Caldivirga maquilingensis IC-167: one gene and its partners. The protein of the gene in region 3 binds, or shares a complex with, the protein of the main gene of each other region. Links are inferred from orthologs where the notes say so. Each region holds a gene or a part of one and is shown on either strand. Other genes may lie near its edges. The genes, in order: CMAQ_RS06990, CMAQ_RS03575, CMAQ_RS09020, CMAQ_RS06830 and CMAQ_RS06555.

Region 1 (2,853 bases), 390 kb from region 3 along the record:
GTACGCGACTTCACCGGCGTAAAGACCCCTAATGTAGTTAACCTGCTCATTGGTATACCACTTAGCTGCATCACCACCCATGGGTAGTATTAATTTAGGTCCCTTGTAACCTGGGTCAGTGTACTTATCGAACCTTGACGGCGGGATCCATGGTTCATGTGGGTCGAAACTATCAATCCAAAGCATGAACCTTGAATACTTCCTGTAAGCATCCTTAACCCAATTAATCGCAGTCCTAAAAACCCTAGCCGCAAACCAATCACCCTCATCCCTCCAATCATCTATATTGGCTAGGAATTGGGCAACAAGCTCAACATAAGCCCTTGAACCAGCGTAATTACTGTAATAATCCTTAGTAACATAATCATCAACACGCCTATTAACCGGAGGCGGTATACCGTATGTATCATACTCCTGACCCCTAATGAAGAACCATGTGTCAAAGCCCTTAGTGTAATTCATGCCTGGCTTAAATAAGTGGTAGGTGTCTGATACTAGGCCAGTGAAGTAGCCTAAACCCCTCAGTAGTTCGGGCATTGTGTATGAGTCGGGGTGCATTGGTGACCATGGGTGGTATGGTAGCGTGAATTGCCCAGTCAATAATTCCTCCCTAACAGGTATTGTCGGTAACCCTGATGGGTAAGCATTAGTGAATACGATGCCTTCTGAAGCCAACTTATCCAAGTTAGGCGTATCCGGTGGTGGGACATTATCAAAAACCCTGGGCCAACCATATAGGCTCCTATAGAAGCCGACGTGATCCTGCCTAAGACTATCTAAAACAATCACAATTATGTTTAAATCAGGCTTACTCATTAGGTGATTAGGATTCAAGAATATATAAGTCTAGTCCCTAACTTATTATAGGGAAATCAGTATTAGGAATAATACCAGTGAAACACCCACTGATATAGAGTATTGTATTAACGTTGACCTTATGAAGTTGGCCGGTAATTGAATCCTACTTAACTTGCTTATAATCAGTACAGTTGCTAGTAATGTTCCGTCAACCATCGGGAATACTGTAAGTATCATTAGGTAGAACATTTGGACGATTGATTGAAGCGGGTGGATTAGGCCTAATTCACCGACACCAATCATGTTGTATGACATCCAACCAATACCGGCGTAGGGTATGTAGGCTATTATTAAGGCTATTAACCCATCAATGAACCTTATTAGGAATGGTAATGATGCAGCTGCCTCAGCTTCATTACTAAGCATTGTTAAGTAACTACTGGGCAGTACCAGTGAGTAACCAAGCATGTATGAGCCCACTAATGCGAGTATTATTGATAGTAGAAGGTAGAGTCTAATGGATCCATACCACCTGAGTATAATTAACCTCTGCTGTGACATATAAAGGGCCCTTAACGAGTCTCCACTAACTCAACCTTCCTAAGCCTGCCAATGGTTCTATGCGTCACGTAGCCGCATTGCCTGCAGGTTAACTTAAGGGTAACTTTCTTAGTGACCTTATAGAATGTCTTCTGCTTAGGCTTCCTTGATGAACCGTAGCCAAGTAGCTTCCTCTCATACCTCCTCTGACCCTCTGAGAGAGTCCTCCTCTTACCTGTGGTGTACTGGGTGACTGTGTGTTCAGTGTATGTCCTGCATCTTGGGCAGTAGGTCCTAATTACCCTGGGTATCTTCATGCTAATAGGTGATTCAGTAAACTATTTTAAACTTTTCCGGGTCCTAATGATTCAAGGATCCTCCTCCTAGTCTCCTCACTGACGTTTAATTGACCTAGAGCCACCTTAAGCATAAGCCTATACCTCCACATTCTATCATCAGGCGAGTACCTGGGTGGGTGGGGGTTTGTTAATTGGCCTCCGCAGTAGGGGCACTTATCCTTCCTTAGGGTATACTTACCGCACCTAGTGCACTTCATCATCACTGACTTAACCATCATCACCCCCTTCACTGGCTCCTTGATACTGAGGCCTCCCCACCATTAGCCTTAGCCTCATTAACCAGTAGGTTACTTAACTTCTCGAAGGCCTCCTCAACATGCTTCGGATTGCTTCCAGTGACCTCAATCCTATACCTGGGTGGACCTATTACGTATATCTTAGCCTCAACACCAAGCTTCTTAGCCTCCTCAACAGCATTATCCAGTATCTTCCTAATGTACTCAACGCCATTAGGCCTTAGGTTTATCATCCTTAACACACCCACTATGGTTACCTTAGGCTTCTCAATCCTCTCATTAGCCACCCTTACAATCTCATCAATCAACTCCCTTCTAATACCCAGTTTAATTAATGGATCAATGTTACCCTTAGCCGCGTCCTCGAAAGCTGAATATAAGTCACCGTAATACTCCATGATGCTCCACCCGGCCTCCTCCATTAGTTTACTTAAGCTTACACCCATCTTCTGGGCTATTATCTCCATTAGCTTAATTGCCTTCAAGTTCCTCTTCCATGCATTGAACTTCCTCTCCCTCTCCTCATCCCTAACCCTCCTTAATGAGAGGTCTATTAGGCCTCTCCTTGGGTCAACCCTTATGACTTTGAAGACTGCCTTAGACCCAACCTTCAAGTAATCCCTAATGTTCCTGAACCAGGATTGAAGAACCTCATTAATGGGTACGTAGGCCTCCACTCCCCCATACTCATCAAGGGTTATGTAGGCTCCATGCTCCTCAATGCTCTTAACAGTGCCTACGACTAATTCCCCAACATCAGGGTACTGCTTCCTATAGAATCTAACCACCGGCATTTGCGTAGTCTTCTTACCGGTACTACTCATAGGCGACTCAATAATCACCTGTTTAAAAAACTAAGGGTAATGAACCATGTAGATTAAGTCAGCTTGAATAGTTGGTGCACCGTAAATTAAGTTAAA
Region 2 (2,822 bases), 1.1 Mb from region 3 along the record:
TGATAAGAAGGATGAGAGGGTTAAGAGGGCGTTAATGAGGATTAAAGAACTTGAGAATAAGGGCTACAGCTTCGATCTGGCTCCAGCCTCAGCGGTCCTAATAGCGTTAAAGGAACTTAACCTATACAGGGAGATGATTAAGGTGGAGTATTGGAGGGTCATTGATGAAAGCGGCGTGAATCTGGCGGTGGTTAAGGTTAATGGGCAGCTTGAGGTGGCTGAGGGGGTTGGTCCAGTTCATGCAGTTGACTTAGCATTAAGAAGAGCACTTCAGAAGATTTACCCTGAACTCTCCAGGGTTACTTTAACAGACTACAGGGTTGTATTACCCTCTGAGGTTAAGAATACTGAGAGCCTAGTTAGGGTAACGGCGGAGTTCACTGATGGTGTGAGGAGGTGGAGGACCATTGGGGTCTCCACAAGTGTAATTAAGGCCAGTATTGAGGCTCTGGTAAATGGTCTTGATTATTATCTTCAATTAAGCAGGTTAAGGGTTATTGAGGGGGCTCAGCGTTCACCTTAATAATGAGCCTGAGTTTAAGCATCATTGAGTATTCAAAGTGAATACTCACTTACCCACAAGGGGTTTAGCTAATTCAGTTATCTTAGCCTCCCAATCCTTAGCCTTAACTATTGCACTAGCCACCAATACACCCACTGTACCTAATTCAATTGCCTTAGCAACATCATTATAATCCTCTATACCGGCACCTGTAATAACCTTAACATCACCGTTAACCCTCTTAACTGCATTAACCGTTTCAACAACCACATCAGGCTTAGTCCTACTAACGGACTTACCTGTGCCTATTAATTCAGGAGGCTCCATGGCAACTGCCGTGGGTGCAAGGGCAGCCGCAGCGGCACTTGATAATGGGTCTGGGGAACACACCACTGTCTCAAGGTTAAGGGCCTTGGCCTTATTAACAAGCATGGCTATGTCATTTAACAGTAACCTATGCTCACTATGATTTATAATCACACCTGAAGCCCCAGCGTCCTTAATGAACTCTAAGGGTATGTGGCCAGTCCTAGCCCCTGGATCCACTGGGTCAGCTGACTGCGCGTAAACGGGTATGTTTACGGATTCAGCAACCTGCCTTAGGTAAGTGTGCGGTGGTGCAACTATTATGGATGCACCCAGGTTATTAGCAACCTTCTCAGCTACTTGAGCCAGCTTAACGGCACCACCCCCCAGTAACTCTGGGTAAGCCTTCATGTTTATTATGAGTACTGGAACCTTCATGATTAAGCCTAGGTTAATGGGTGTATAAGCATTAGCTCATATTAATCATTAACACTATTGAACTATTAAGACTTCACCACCAGCCTCCTTAATAGCCTTAATAGCCTTTGCTGAAGCAGCCCTAACCTTAACCACCACGGGCTTCTGTATCTTACCTTCACCAAGTAGTTTACCATACCCCAGTTGAGTTAAGTCAATAATGTACTTATCACCCTCCATCTTAATTAAATTCCTCCTCTGCAGTGAATCAATTAACCCATTTAAGTCACCTACATTTATTACATTAACCTCAGGACTCGGCCTATAGAAGCCATGCTTACCTATTAATGGGTAAAGTTCACCATTAGTTATCTTAAGTAGCAGGCTCTTCTTATGCTTAAGTAAACCAATCTTACCTCCCCCACCTCTTTGACCCCTGCTCCTATGCTGACCAACCCTCCCCCATGAGTGGGTTCTCCAGCCCCTAAGCTTCCTAGACTTCTTCTCTCTACGTCTCACAAGCACCCTTAATGGGGAGGGTTTAAAACTTTAACAATACAACCCAACTTAATGAAGGTAATAGCCAAGGGTGCTGAGGCTTTGCTGTACTTGGAGGATTGGTTAGGCTTAATAGTGCTTGTTAAGGAGAGGGTACCTAAGGGTTATAGGGATCCTGTGTTTGATAAGGTGATTAGGGTTAAGAGAACCATTAATGAAGCCAGGTTAATGATGGATGCTGCGGATTTAGGTGTTAAAACCCCGGTGGTGTATGATGTTGATGTTGTTAGGACTAAGATAAGGATGCAGTACTTGAATTCACCAACATTGAACACTATTATTAAGAGTAATGGTTACTCTAAGTTGGTTAAGGAATTAATGAGCAGAATGGGGGCGCTAGTGGGTGTACTGCATAATGGGGGTATACTCCACGGTGACCCGACCCCAGCTAACGTGATAGTTAATGATAGTGATGAGTACTTAATTGACTTCGGGCTTGGTGAGAAATTGAAACCAACCTGGGACAGTAAATACCTCAGGAAGACTGCTGTGGACTTAAACGTGCTACTTAGATCCCTTGAGAGTAATTACGGTGAGTACAGTGAACAACTCTTCAACGACTTCATTAACGGCTACAGTAGCGTCATAGGAGGTGATAAGGCGGCTTCCGTGGTTAAGTGGGTTAGGAGAATTAGGAGCCTGGCAAGGTACTATACGGGAAGGTTACTATGAGGTTTCTGAACCTTGTTTCTCCCCTATCTTGGATACAGTCCACTTAATGGCATCAATTATCCTCCTTAACCTACGCTGCTCCCTGTAGTTCCGAATAATTATCCTGGTTATTAGACCCTCACTGTTCTTCTCAATCTCGTAATCAAACCCCATTGATTCATCTAACTCACCATTATTAATCAACTCCTCATCCTCACCCTTAAGGCTATTGAGAACCTTCTCAATGAAGAACCTCCTTAATGGCGGCTGCTCGGTTATTGGTTTACTGAACTCAATCACAATCTTGTCATCATCATAGGTTAACTTAGCCACCTCCTCCCCACTGGCTGCTGTTAAGTGTAATTCCTCCTTGGGTGAAACCTTATCA
Region 3 (2,804 bases):
GAAGCATCATTAACATTAGTAGCTAATGAACTCGGCGTAACCCCTGCCACAGCTCATAAGGTAATAGAGCATTTGGAGAATGAGCATTATGTTGTTAAATTAAGCAGAGGCATATACTCATTAACCAGTAATGGTGATGAAATAGCCAGCAAAATGCTTGCTAAGCACAGGATACTTGAAGTATTCTTAGGTATACTGGGCTTCAACATACTTGAAGTTCACGTGCATGCTCATGAATTAGAGCACGTTAATGATGTTGTAATTGACCGCATATACAATATGCTTGGTAGACCCATGACGTGCCCCCATGGAAACCCAATAATCGGTAAGCCAGAGGGAATGAGATTATCCAAGTCATATCCAGGCAACGTAATTATAACCAGTGTAGCTGAATCGAAAAATGTATTGAATTTCCTAATTCAACATAAGTTAAGCATTAATGATAGGCTAGCAGTTGTAAGAAGGAGGAAGGGTAATGTAACCATTGAGGTTAATGGTAAGAGAATCATCGTGGATGAATCCATAGCCTCAGGAATAATAGTGACTGAGGTAAAGTAATTACCTCTGGGTTAAGGTTAATACTAATAAATTAAAATAAATTAAAACCTGGAGGGGCAAAATGGAATGCATCGGTGAGTTAATTAATGCATTGGAGGGTTTACTTAAATTAATATGTAATGGTGTTGATGCTAATGAAGCATTGAAAATAATTTTAACCAATATTAAGAATAAGCAGTGCAGTAGCATGGTAAATAATGCCATAAGCAAAGTATTAAGGGGTGAAGTCGATGCCTTAAACGAACCACTACTGAATAATTACTTACTTTACTTTAAACCAAATGCAGATAGTAAGCTTAAGGGGGTTTTAACAGTGATACTAAGCATGGTTAATGAAGGCAAGATTAATGAAGCCTTAGGTTACTTAATGAGTAGTATATGTAATTTACCAGATTATGATAGGGTTTACGCCATTGACTTAGCCAGATTAATAACGCTGGCTAAACATGATAATGATATTATTAATTCTGTTAAATGCAGGATTAAGCTAATTCTCTCATGATTCACTTACTTAATTCAGGTGCCTTATTGGCTAGGACTGCGGCAAGAGCATTAGCCTGGGACTGAGCCTTAGCTAATATGAAGCCTATTGATTCGGCAGTGGGTATATTGGCGTTTATGGCTAGGTTACGTGCCTCAACCACCGCCCTACCTATTAGCACGCTTATTGTCTCTGGTATTAGTAATGCAGAGTTGACGGCAAGGTTGAATGCCCATGATGCGGCCTGCTTAAACATGTCCTCATAAGCCTTAACATCTATAGCTAACTCCTCACCCTTAATTATGTACTTAGCATTCAGTAGTACTGCCTTAACCTTAAGTGACTCGTAAACAGGCTTGACGTTAATTAACCTAAGTAAATCAGCTAACTCAGGGGTAACTGTATCACCAGGCTTAGCAACCTGAGTATCCCTGGCAACCCATATTTTACCATCCCTAATCTGCGTCGGTATCTTAAGCTTACTGAACCTACTTAACACAGGGCCTGGATTAATACCTGTGTTACCGGCTGGAACAATTATATCAGACTGGAGTACATCACCTGGTTTAGCGTATCTTCTAACTGAGTTATCTACAATAATCCTGTAGAGGTCAAATGGATTCTCATTAGTGAATATGAAGCCATTCTCACCGCTCAAGTACTTCTCAATTTCGGCGTTAACTGAATCACCGTAAATCCTCCTTAAGGCTATTAGGAATAATTTGTTTCTAAAAACCTTAACAACACCATGCCCCCTTAAAACCCTCCTATACTGGTGAAGCATTGATGCAGGTAACTCCCTTAAGTCAAATATCATTATTACACTATGCTTCTTGATTAATTCCTCAAGCTCCTTAAGAACCTTAACCTTCCACTCTGGATACGGCTTAGCCCTAACATACCTCTGCTGCCCAGCTGAAGTACTAGCCATCATTCACTCTCTGTAAGGATTATTATTAAAACTTTACTGCGGCTTAGGTTAATTAATTCCATTTGATTAAACACGCGCCACTGAATTAATGTTGATTGAGTTGAATGGTAAGCTTAACTTTTATGAAACCTACTGCTGTTGAGCAACCTCCTGGGTTACTTTAACAGCCTCCATTTCAGGCTTTGCCTCCGGCTTCCTTGGGTATTCAAGAACCTTAATCTTAATGATTTCAACCTTCCTAAGCGGGTATATCTTCTTGGCTACATTAAATAAATCAACCTGTATCTTACCCATTATTGAATCCCTAACTAATGAATCGAAGTCGGATTCCTGACCCACCTTATCTAACCTATCCATTATTGACTTCCTTATCAAATGCTTATGAGTCCTAGTGCATCTATACGTGGTTATGGCTAAAACCTCCATCCTTAATTTCCCACCATCCTTAGTGGTTACATCCTTAATAACCATTACCTTACTTGAACCCCTCCTAACAAGATTCCTAACGTAATCCCTCGTTAACTCCATTCCATTAAACTGGGTTAAAGCCCTACCATCATCAACACCATTAACCCTGAACCTCAACTTAACGTTAATGTGTGATAAATCCTTAGTTAAATCATATAGGGTTGTCTCAACATTCCTACCCACCGCCTTGGAGGGTTCATCAACTGGAATTTCAACTATAGCCTGACCCCCTAGGAAAGCTGGTGCATAGACTGTTAGCCACTTCTTAAACGCCCACTTCCCTAATGGTATCCTCTGCTGCGTAGCCGCTTGCTGGGCTTGAGCCATCATTTAACCTACATAGTCTTAGTTTAAAAACTTTACCAT
Region 4 (2,807 bases), 420 kb from region 3 along the record:
ATGTTAAGCTTAGTTCCATTACTTATCGCGTATGCAACCAACCTACTACTACCCCTTGGCACTATAAGCCTATTAACCAACCCCTTCCTTAGGAGTAATCTTAATGATGCCCTAACAGTCCTTTGAGGTATGAGTGTCTTTTCAATAATCTCCTTAGGCGTTAATGGACCCTCGTACTCAAGTACCTTAAGTATTAGTTTAGCGCTTGGAGGTAGGTCACTTATCATTGATTCAATAATCCTTCTATAGCGGTCAAGGGCAGTGGCTGTGGATAATTTAACTAGTTTAATTTCAGGACCCTTAAATACAGTTACCTTCGTTGTGTTGACACTCCTCCTAACTAATCCATCTGCAATAACCTCTATCTTACTTCTTGAAAGTAAGTCACTAATCACTATTCTTGAATCATCAGGAACTATGACTGGAACCCTGGCTATGTTTGTTGAATTAATTGGTACTATTTCAAAGGACCTTAAGCCACCGTATATGAGTACACCACCGGCACTAAGGGCATAGGCCGTTGAACCTATTGGTGTGGCTATTATTAAGCCATCAGCACTATCCCTCCATGCGAATTCATTATTTATAATGAGCGTGTACTCCATTAAAGTAGCGCTCCTGGTGGGTGCTACGACAATATCATTAATCGCAACGTAACCTTGACCAGTGGTTAAGGTTGGTATCGCCTCAACGGTGTAATTACCCTTCTTAAGACTACTCATTAAATCACCGAAATCCGTAACATTAATAGTATTCAAGTAACCTGCACCGTAGCCTATGGTTATTATTGGTTTATCCACCCCGGCTAATTTATGAAGGGCACTGAGTATAAACCTATCAGTGCCAAGTACCCCGATGAAGTCATACCTTGAGAAGACGGTTTCATCAGTGGTAAGGGGGTATGAGTCCACTTCATCACTCTTAGTGAACTCCCTAGGTAATTCACCATCCTTAGTAAATACAATTATTTTCATTACGTATTCAACACTGTGGTTAAGCCAACCCACTATTAAGCTTTACGTAATTGCAAGAGAGACATAAATGCTATTCCCCACACTCTAAACGCTTATTATGGAACCACATTATTATTACCTAGCTGGATCATTAGGCGCTTTAAATACTTCAAGATCCCACCGCATCCCTAAGAAGTGGGTGTGCCTATGAATGGAACCTTACTTGAAATTCCGCATTATCATTAATTGAATTAAGTTAATCACCAAGGGAAGTCAGCGTTCAAATCCCTCACTCACCGAGTCAGGTCTTTGGCACTCATCACTACTCAATGTTTTAAATAATCATGGTTGCTATTGAGGCTACTTGAGGCCACCTCTGAGCGGCCTCCATGGCAACTGGCCCATGAACCTCAGTTCCCTTAACCTGCCCCTCCTCGGTAACTATAACTACTGCATTATCCTCAAAGGCAACCCACGTACCGTCAGGCCTCCTGAAGGGTCTCCTTTGCCTAACCACAATAGCCCTAAGTATCTGCTTCCTCATTTCAGGCTTACCCTCCTGAACACTAACCACAACCATATCACCCACGCTAACCCCGGGTATCCTTCTATGCACGTTCTTAGAGTAGTGACCAACAACACCAATTACCTTAACCACCTTCGCACCACTGTTATCGGCAACATTAACTAGACTATTCATGAATATTCCTGGCGTTAAATGAAACCTCCACGGTACACCTACTGTACGCGGTCCACCTCTCTTAGCCATAGTGAAACACGCTAACCTGGTCTATTTAACCTTTACCCAATTAAACTAGCCATTAAGGCTACTCGTATCGTTTTTGATAAGGAATACGTACACTGGATACGCCACACCAGTGTTATATGGGAGTATTTCAACATTCCCAAACCTGGCTATTAACGTGTAGTTACTTAAATACTGGGTGGTGACAAGGTACACTGTACCATTCAGCCTCAACGCTGTGCCTAATGGGTCGTATGATGCTATTACATTGGCCCCAAACCTATCAGCTAAGTGTATGAAGGTGTATAGGCAGTAACCAGTGACGTATGTACCATTAAGGTGATTAACAATGTATAATCCAGCATCATAAGCGTAATTCTCCATTGGAGTCATAACGCAGGCCCTTGGGTAAATACCCTGAACCAGTGTGGCTTCAGGCCCAATGGTGGAGAATATGTAATTCACTAAAGTTGACCATGACCACGATACATCAAGTAAAATCACCAAGGCTAAGATAATTAATGAAAGAGCCCTAGGCCTAGTTAATAATGGGGCTAATGGTATTGGTAACATTAGTGACCAAATCCACCATGATACAAAGCTTTCACTGGGTATTAGGGCTGAAGGCAGTAGTATAATCAGTATCCAGGCTAATAGCGAGTAGATTATGAAGTTACCCCTCCTTAACCCATGGCTGACTAGGATGATTAATGGCCAGTAATTAATTATGAGTTGAATCAAGTACCCTTCAAGAGCCTGATATGGTGAGGTAGTTGAGCCAGCTATGAGACTGCTTGATACTGTTAAGGCACCACTGGTGGTTCGGGTTACATTTAGTATAGTGAAGTTTGTGTAGACTGCATCAGCGGCAATGCCTATTAATGCTAACCCAAGCCACCTTGGGTCCCTATCCTTAATGATGAAGTACGTTATGAATACTAATGCCGTTAACGTTGCCGAGACCTGGTGGGCTAAGGCTGATAATACTGTTAAGGCCATTAGCACTAGCCAGTGGCGTTTACCCGACTCAATGTGAACATGCATCACAGTAAGGGTTAGCATCAGCATGATTAGGCCAAGCATAAGCATTGCGAATTCCCAGGATAACG
Region 5 (2,831 bases), 480 kb from region 3 along the record:
TCAGTAATACTATTGTCAGCTTACTTCATCGGCTCATCACCACCATTATTCATGCTGGGCTATGCCCTAGCCCTACTTGGAGTAATGCTTGAGGTGGGTGCGGCGCCAATGCACATTTGGGTACCTGACGTATTCACGGCAGGTGACCCAATACCAGTGTCGGTATTAGCATCCACAATTAAGATAATGCCCATTATAGTCCTAGTTAAGTTAACGTACCCAATCCTAACAAGCCTAGGGGGATTCTACGTAAGCTACACCTTCTGGTTAACGGCGATTATGTCAGCCTTAAGCATGTTGATTGGTAACATAGGTGCATTAACCTCAAGGGAGGCTTCAAGGGTCCTAGCCTACTCCAGTGTAGCTAACATGGGTTACATACTTGCTGCAGCCACGGCCTTAATCAATGCCCCAGCAATAGCACCTAAATCAAGTCAAATCCTTACATACGCCTTAGCCGGGTTAATACTGCAGCTTGTGGTTAATGCGGCAGGTAAGATAGGCTTCTTCACGATAATTAAGGGTGATTATAAGGGCAGCATCTACAGTTACCTACTTGGCCTCTCATTCATAGGTACACCACCGCTTCTTGGATTCTGGAGTAAATTATTCATAATAATATCACTAGCTTACCTAGGTCCAATTGGGCTCTGGTTAGCGGTATTCCTAGTGATTAACTCAGTAATATCAATACCCTACTACGTGAGGTTATCAAGGGACTTAAGCCTCAAAGCCCCCTCAGGAATGGTACTCTACACAGTGGCGTTAATGACCGCAGTTATGCTGCTTGGCGTTGTAATACCAATACCTGCGTTAATAGTCTCATCATCAAAGGGCCTCTTAAGCTACCTAAGCCCACCACCTTAAGACAACCTCACGCTTTAAATGATGCGTTAATTTTTAAAAAGCCCACATTTAATACTTCCTGATAATTAATGGGTAAGAAGATACTGGTGCAGAGGGCCGGTAGAGGTGGTTCACAATTCAGGTCACCCAGCTGGAGGAGAATTGCACCACTTAGGTATGTTCAATTCAGTGAGGAGCAGTTGAAGACTACTATTAGGGGGATTATTAAGGAGCTAGTCCACGTCACTGGCCTAAACGCCCCAGCAATGCACGTTGTCCTAGAGAATGGTGAAGAAATGTACTTACCCGCCGTTGAGGGTGTTTACGTGGGTAAGATTATTGAGTTTGGGCCCGACGCCAAGGTGGAGCCGGGTAACGTAATGCCTATTGGTAAAATACCTGAAGGTACAATGGTTTGCAACATTGAGAAGAGGGTTGGTGACGGTGGGAAGTATGCAAGATCCAGTGGAACCTACGGTGTAGTGATGATTCACAGGGATTCAACAACACTGGTTCAATTACCCAGTGGAAGGATGATTGAGGTTGATTCAAGGGCTAGGGCTACAATAGGCATAGTCGCCGGTGGTGGGAGAATTGAGAAGCCCTTCGTTAAGGCTGGTAACAAGTACCATAGGGCTAGGACTAAGGCTTGGAAATACCCGAAGGTGCGTGGTAAGGCAATGAGCGCGTATGCGCACCCACATGGTGGCGGTAGTCACCAGCAGGGTGGCACACCTGTTAAGAAGAATGCACCACCTGGACAGAAGGTTGGCTTCTACGGATCAAAGTGCACTGGGCGTGGTTGTGTTAGGTGGAGGGCTCAGCAGGCTAAGACTCAGCAGAGGCAGCAGGCCTAATGGGCCTCAGTGTACTTACTTAGTATATTTAATGTACTTTTAACCAACCTACTCAATAACTCCCCCCTACTCCTAAACCTCCTCCGTGAGTCTGGGAGCGTTAACTGTAGGTAATTGGGTGTTATGGTTACTTCAACATTCTTGAAGACATCGAAGTACACGTTAAACTTAATGGTATTGACATTAGCCTGAAATGGCCCTGAGAATGTGTAGAAGTTAGAGCCTGTGACCCTAATTATTAAGTTAGTTACCTTATCCCAATGCTGAACCAGTTCCCTAGCCTCATCACTACTCAACACTCCTAAGGAACCCTTAACCGCGATTAATCCACTGTAAGCTTTACCAATCATCATTCCTGATACTAGGATCCCATTAATGTTGAAGTCCACGCTCCTGAACCTCCTACTCCTGGTTAATGTGATTACTCCATTAATCATTCACTTACCTAAGCCTAAGCAGCTAATTAAGCTTCCGCATGCTTGAGTATTCATTCAATTAATGAATCTTCAACTTACTTAAGGCGTACTTATACGTTAGGCTCCACGGCGCCGGGCTACCAATGTAATGGTCAAGGAACCCTCTCTCAGGTTCAGGTTTACCTGTCCTGCCATCTATTCTCGATGGTTGATTCCATGTTAAACCCTGCCTAACCAAGTTATCCCACTCCTTCTTAACCACATCAAGCCACCCATCCACCCCAAGCTCCCTTGCAACACTCATCATTGTGAAAACCAGCCTAGGCCAGGATGAGTATGTTTGCGGGCTGTAACCTATAATGCCCTTATCCTCATCAGCGAGATTAGGTGTAGTGTATGGTGATGCTGAACCATTAACCCTGATTATAGTGCCCATGGCGGCCTTAACCTTATCCTCATCAGTAATGTGACCTAAGCCAAGCATTAGGCTCCACCACTCACCCCAAATCTGAGCCAGGAAGGATGCCTTACCCATGTCTGGTTCATCCCAGGCCTTAAACCTATCCCCAAGCCAACGCCTATTATAGGAGTCCCTAGCCTTAAGTAATGTTGACTCCACTTTACTCAACGTAGCTTGGTCACCCATAAGCTTAGCTAACTCACCCATGACCATTAAAGCCGCAATCCAAAGGCTGGTAGTGTAGCTGTCAAA

Evidence for each region.
Region 1: CMAQ_RS09020 (region 3) and CMAQ_RS06990 share a complex: the UniProt entries of both Methanocaldococcus jannaschii proteins name them as parts of the 50S ribosomal subunit. The link is inferred for Caldivirga maquilingensis IC-167 from one-to-one orthologs.
Region 2: CMAQ_RS09020 (region 3) and CMAQ_RS03575 share a complex: the UniProt entries of both Methanocaldococcus jannaschii proteins name them as parts of the 50S ribosomal subunit. The link is inferred for Caldivirga maquilingensis IC-167 from one-to-one orthologs.
Region 4: CMAQ_RS09020 (region 3) and CMAQ_RS06830 share a complex: the UniProt entries of both Methanocaldococcus jannaschii proteins name them as parts of the 50S ribosomal subunit. The link is inferred for Caldivirga maquilingensis IC-167 from one-to-one orthologs.
Region 5: CMAQ_RS09020 (region 3) and CMAQ_RS06555 share a complex: the UniProt entries of both Methanocaldococcus jannaschii proteins name them as parts of the 50S ribosomal subunit. The link is inferred for Caldivirga maquilingensis IC-167 from one-to-one orthologs.

Annotation. Positions count from the first base shown.
Region 1 is NC_009954.1:1,434,235-1,437,087, reverse strand. The notes cover bases 14-2,840. They hold CMAQ_RS06990 (50S ribosomal protein L44e), read right to left. Parts: upstream 1,656-2,840; coding sequence 1,371-1,655; downstream 14-1,370. Other genes in these bases: CMAQ_RS06975 (hypothetical protein), read right to left, coding at 2,788-2,840; CMAQ_RS06980 (translation initiation factor IF-2 subunit alpha), read right to left, coding at 1,924-2,757; CMAQ_RS06985 (RNA-protein complex protein Nop10), read right to left, coding at 1,682-1,897; CMAQ_RS06995 (hypothetical protein), read right to left, coding at 862-1,359; CMAQ_RS07000 (sulfatase family protein), read right to left, coding at 14-816. Outside these bases: more of CMAQ_RS07000, read right to left, coding at 1-13; more of CMAQ_RS06975, read right to left, coding at 2,841-2,853. UniProt on the Methanocaldococcus jannaschii protein: Binds to the 23S rRNA.
Region 2 is NC_009954.1:738,352-741,173, forward strand. What follows is about bases 23-2,818. They hold CMAQ_RS03575 (uL15 family ribosomal protein), read right to left. Parts: upstream 1,745-2,818; coding sequence 1,301-1,744; downstream 23-1,300. Other genes in these bases: cimA (citramalate synthase), read left to right, coding at 23-523; tpiA (triose-phosphate isomerase), read right to left, coding at 569-1,246; CMAQ_RS03580 (KEOPS complex kinase/ATPase Bud32), read left to right, coding at 1,796-2,455; CMAQ_RS03585 (hypothetical protein), read right to left, coding at 2,450-2,818. Also shown: more of cimA, read left to right, coding at 1-22; more of CMAQ_RS03585, read right to left, coding at 2,819-2,822. UniProt on the Methanocaldococcus jannaschii protein: Binds to the 23S rRNA.
Region 3 is NC_009954.1:1,828,488-1,831,291, forward strand. What follows is about bases 18-2,795. They hold CMAQ_RS09020 (50S ribosomal protein L10), read right to left. Parts: upstream 1,974-2,795; coding sequence 1,062-1,973; downstream 18-1,061. Other genes in these bases: CMAQ_RS09010 (metal-dependent transcriptional regulator), read left to right, coding at 18-558; CMAQ_RS09015 (hypothetical protein), read left to right, coding at 620-1,060; CMAQ_RS09025 (30S ribosomal protein S3ae), read right to left, coding at 2,100-2,768. In the rest of the region: more of CMAQ_RS09010, read left to right, coding at 1-17. UniProt on the Methanocaldococcus jannaschii protein: Forms part of the ribosomal stalk, playing a central role in the interaction of the ribosome with GTP-bound translation factors.
Region 4 is NC_009954.1:1,405,609-1,408,415, reverse strand. Bases 6-2,786 are described here. They hold CMAQ_RS06830 (50S ribosomal protein L14), read right to left. Parts: upstream 1,723-2,786; coding sequence 1,288-1,722; downstream 6-1,287. Other genes in these bases: CMAQ_RS06825 (hypothetical protein), read right to left, coding at 1,768-2,786; CMAQ_RS06835 (MarR family transcriptional regulator), read right to left, coding at 6-974. Outside these bases: more of CMAQ_RS06835, read right to left, coding at 1-5; more of CMAQ_RS06825, read right to left, coding at 2,787-2,807. UniProt on the Methanocaldococcus jannaschii protein: Binds to 23S rRNA. Forms part of two intersubunit bridges in the 70S ribosome.
Region 5 is NC_009954.1:1,345,607-1,348,437, reverse strand. What follows is about bases 15-2,819. They hold CMAQ_RS06555 (50S ribosomal protein L2), read left to right. Parts: upstream 15-935; coding sequence 936-1,703; downstream 1,704-2,819. Other genes in these bases: CMAQ_RS06545 (GH116 family glycosyl hydrolase), read right to left, coding at 2,199-2,819; CMAQ_RS06550 (hypothetical protein), read right to left, coding at 1,700-2,140; CMAQ_RS06560 (proton-conducting transporter transmembrane domain-containing protein), read left to right, coding at 15-867. Also shown: more of CMAQ_RS06560, read left to right, coding at 1-14; more of CMAQ_RS06545, read right to left, coding at 2,820-2,831. UniProt on the Methanocaldococcus jannaschii protein: One of the primary rRNA binding proteins. Required for association of the 30S and 50S subunits to form the 70S ribosome, for tRNA binding and peptide bond formation. It has been suggested to have peptidyltransferase activity; this is somewhat controversial.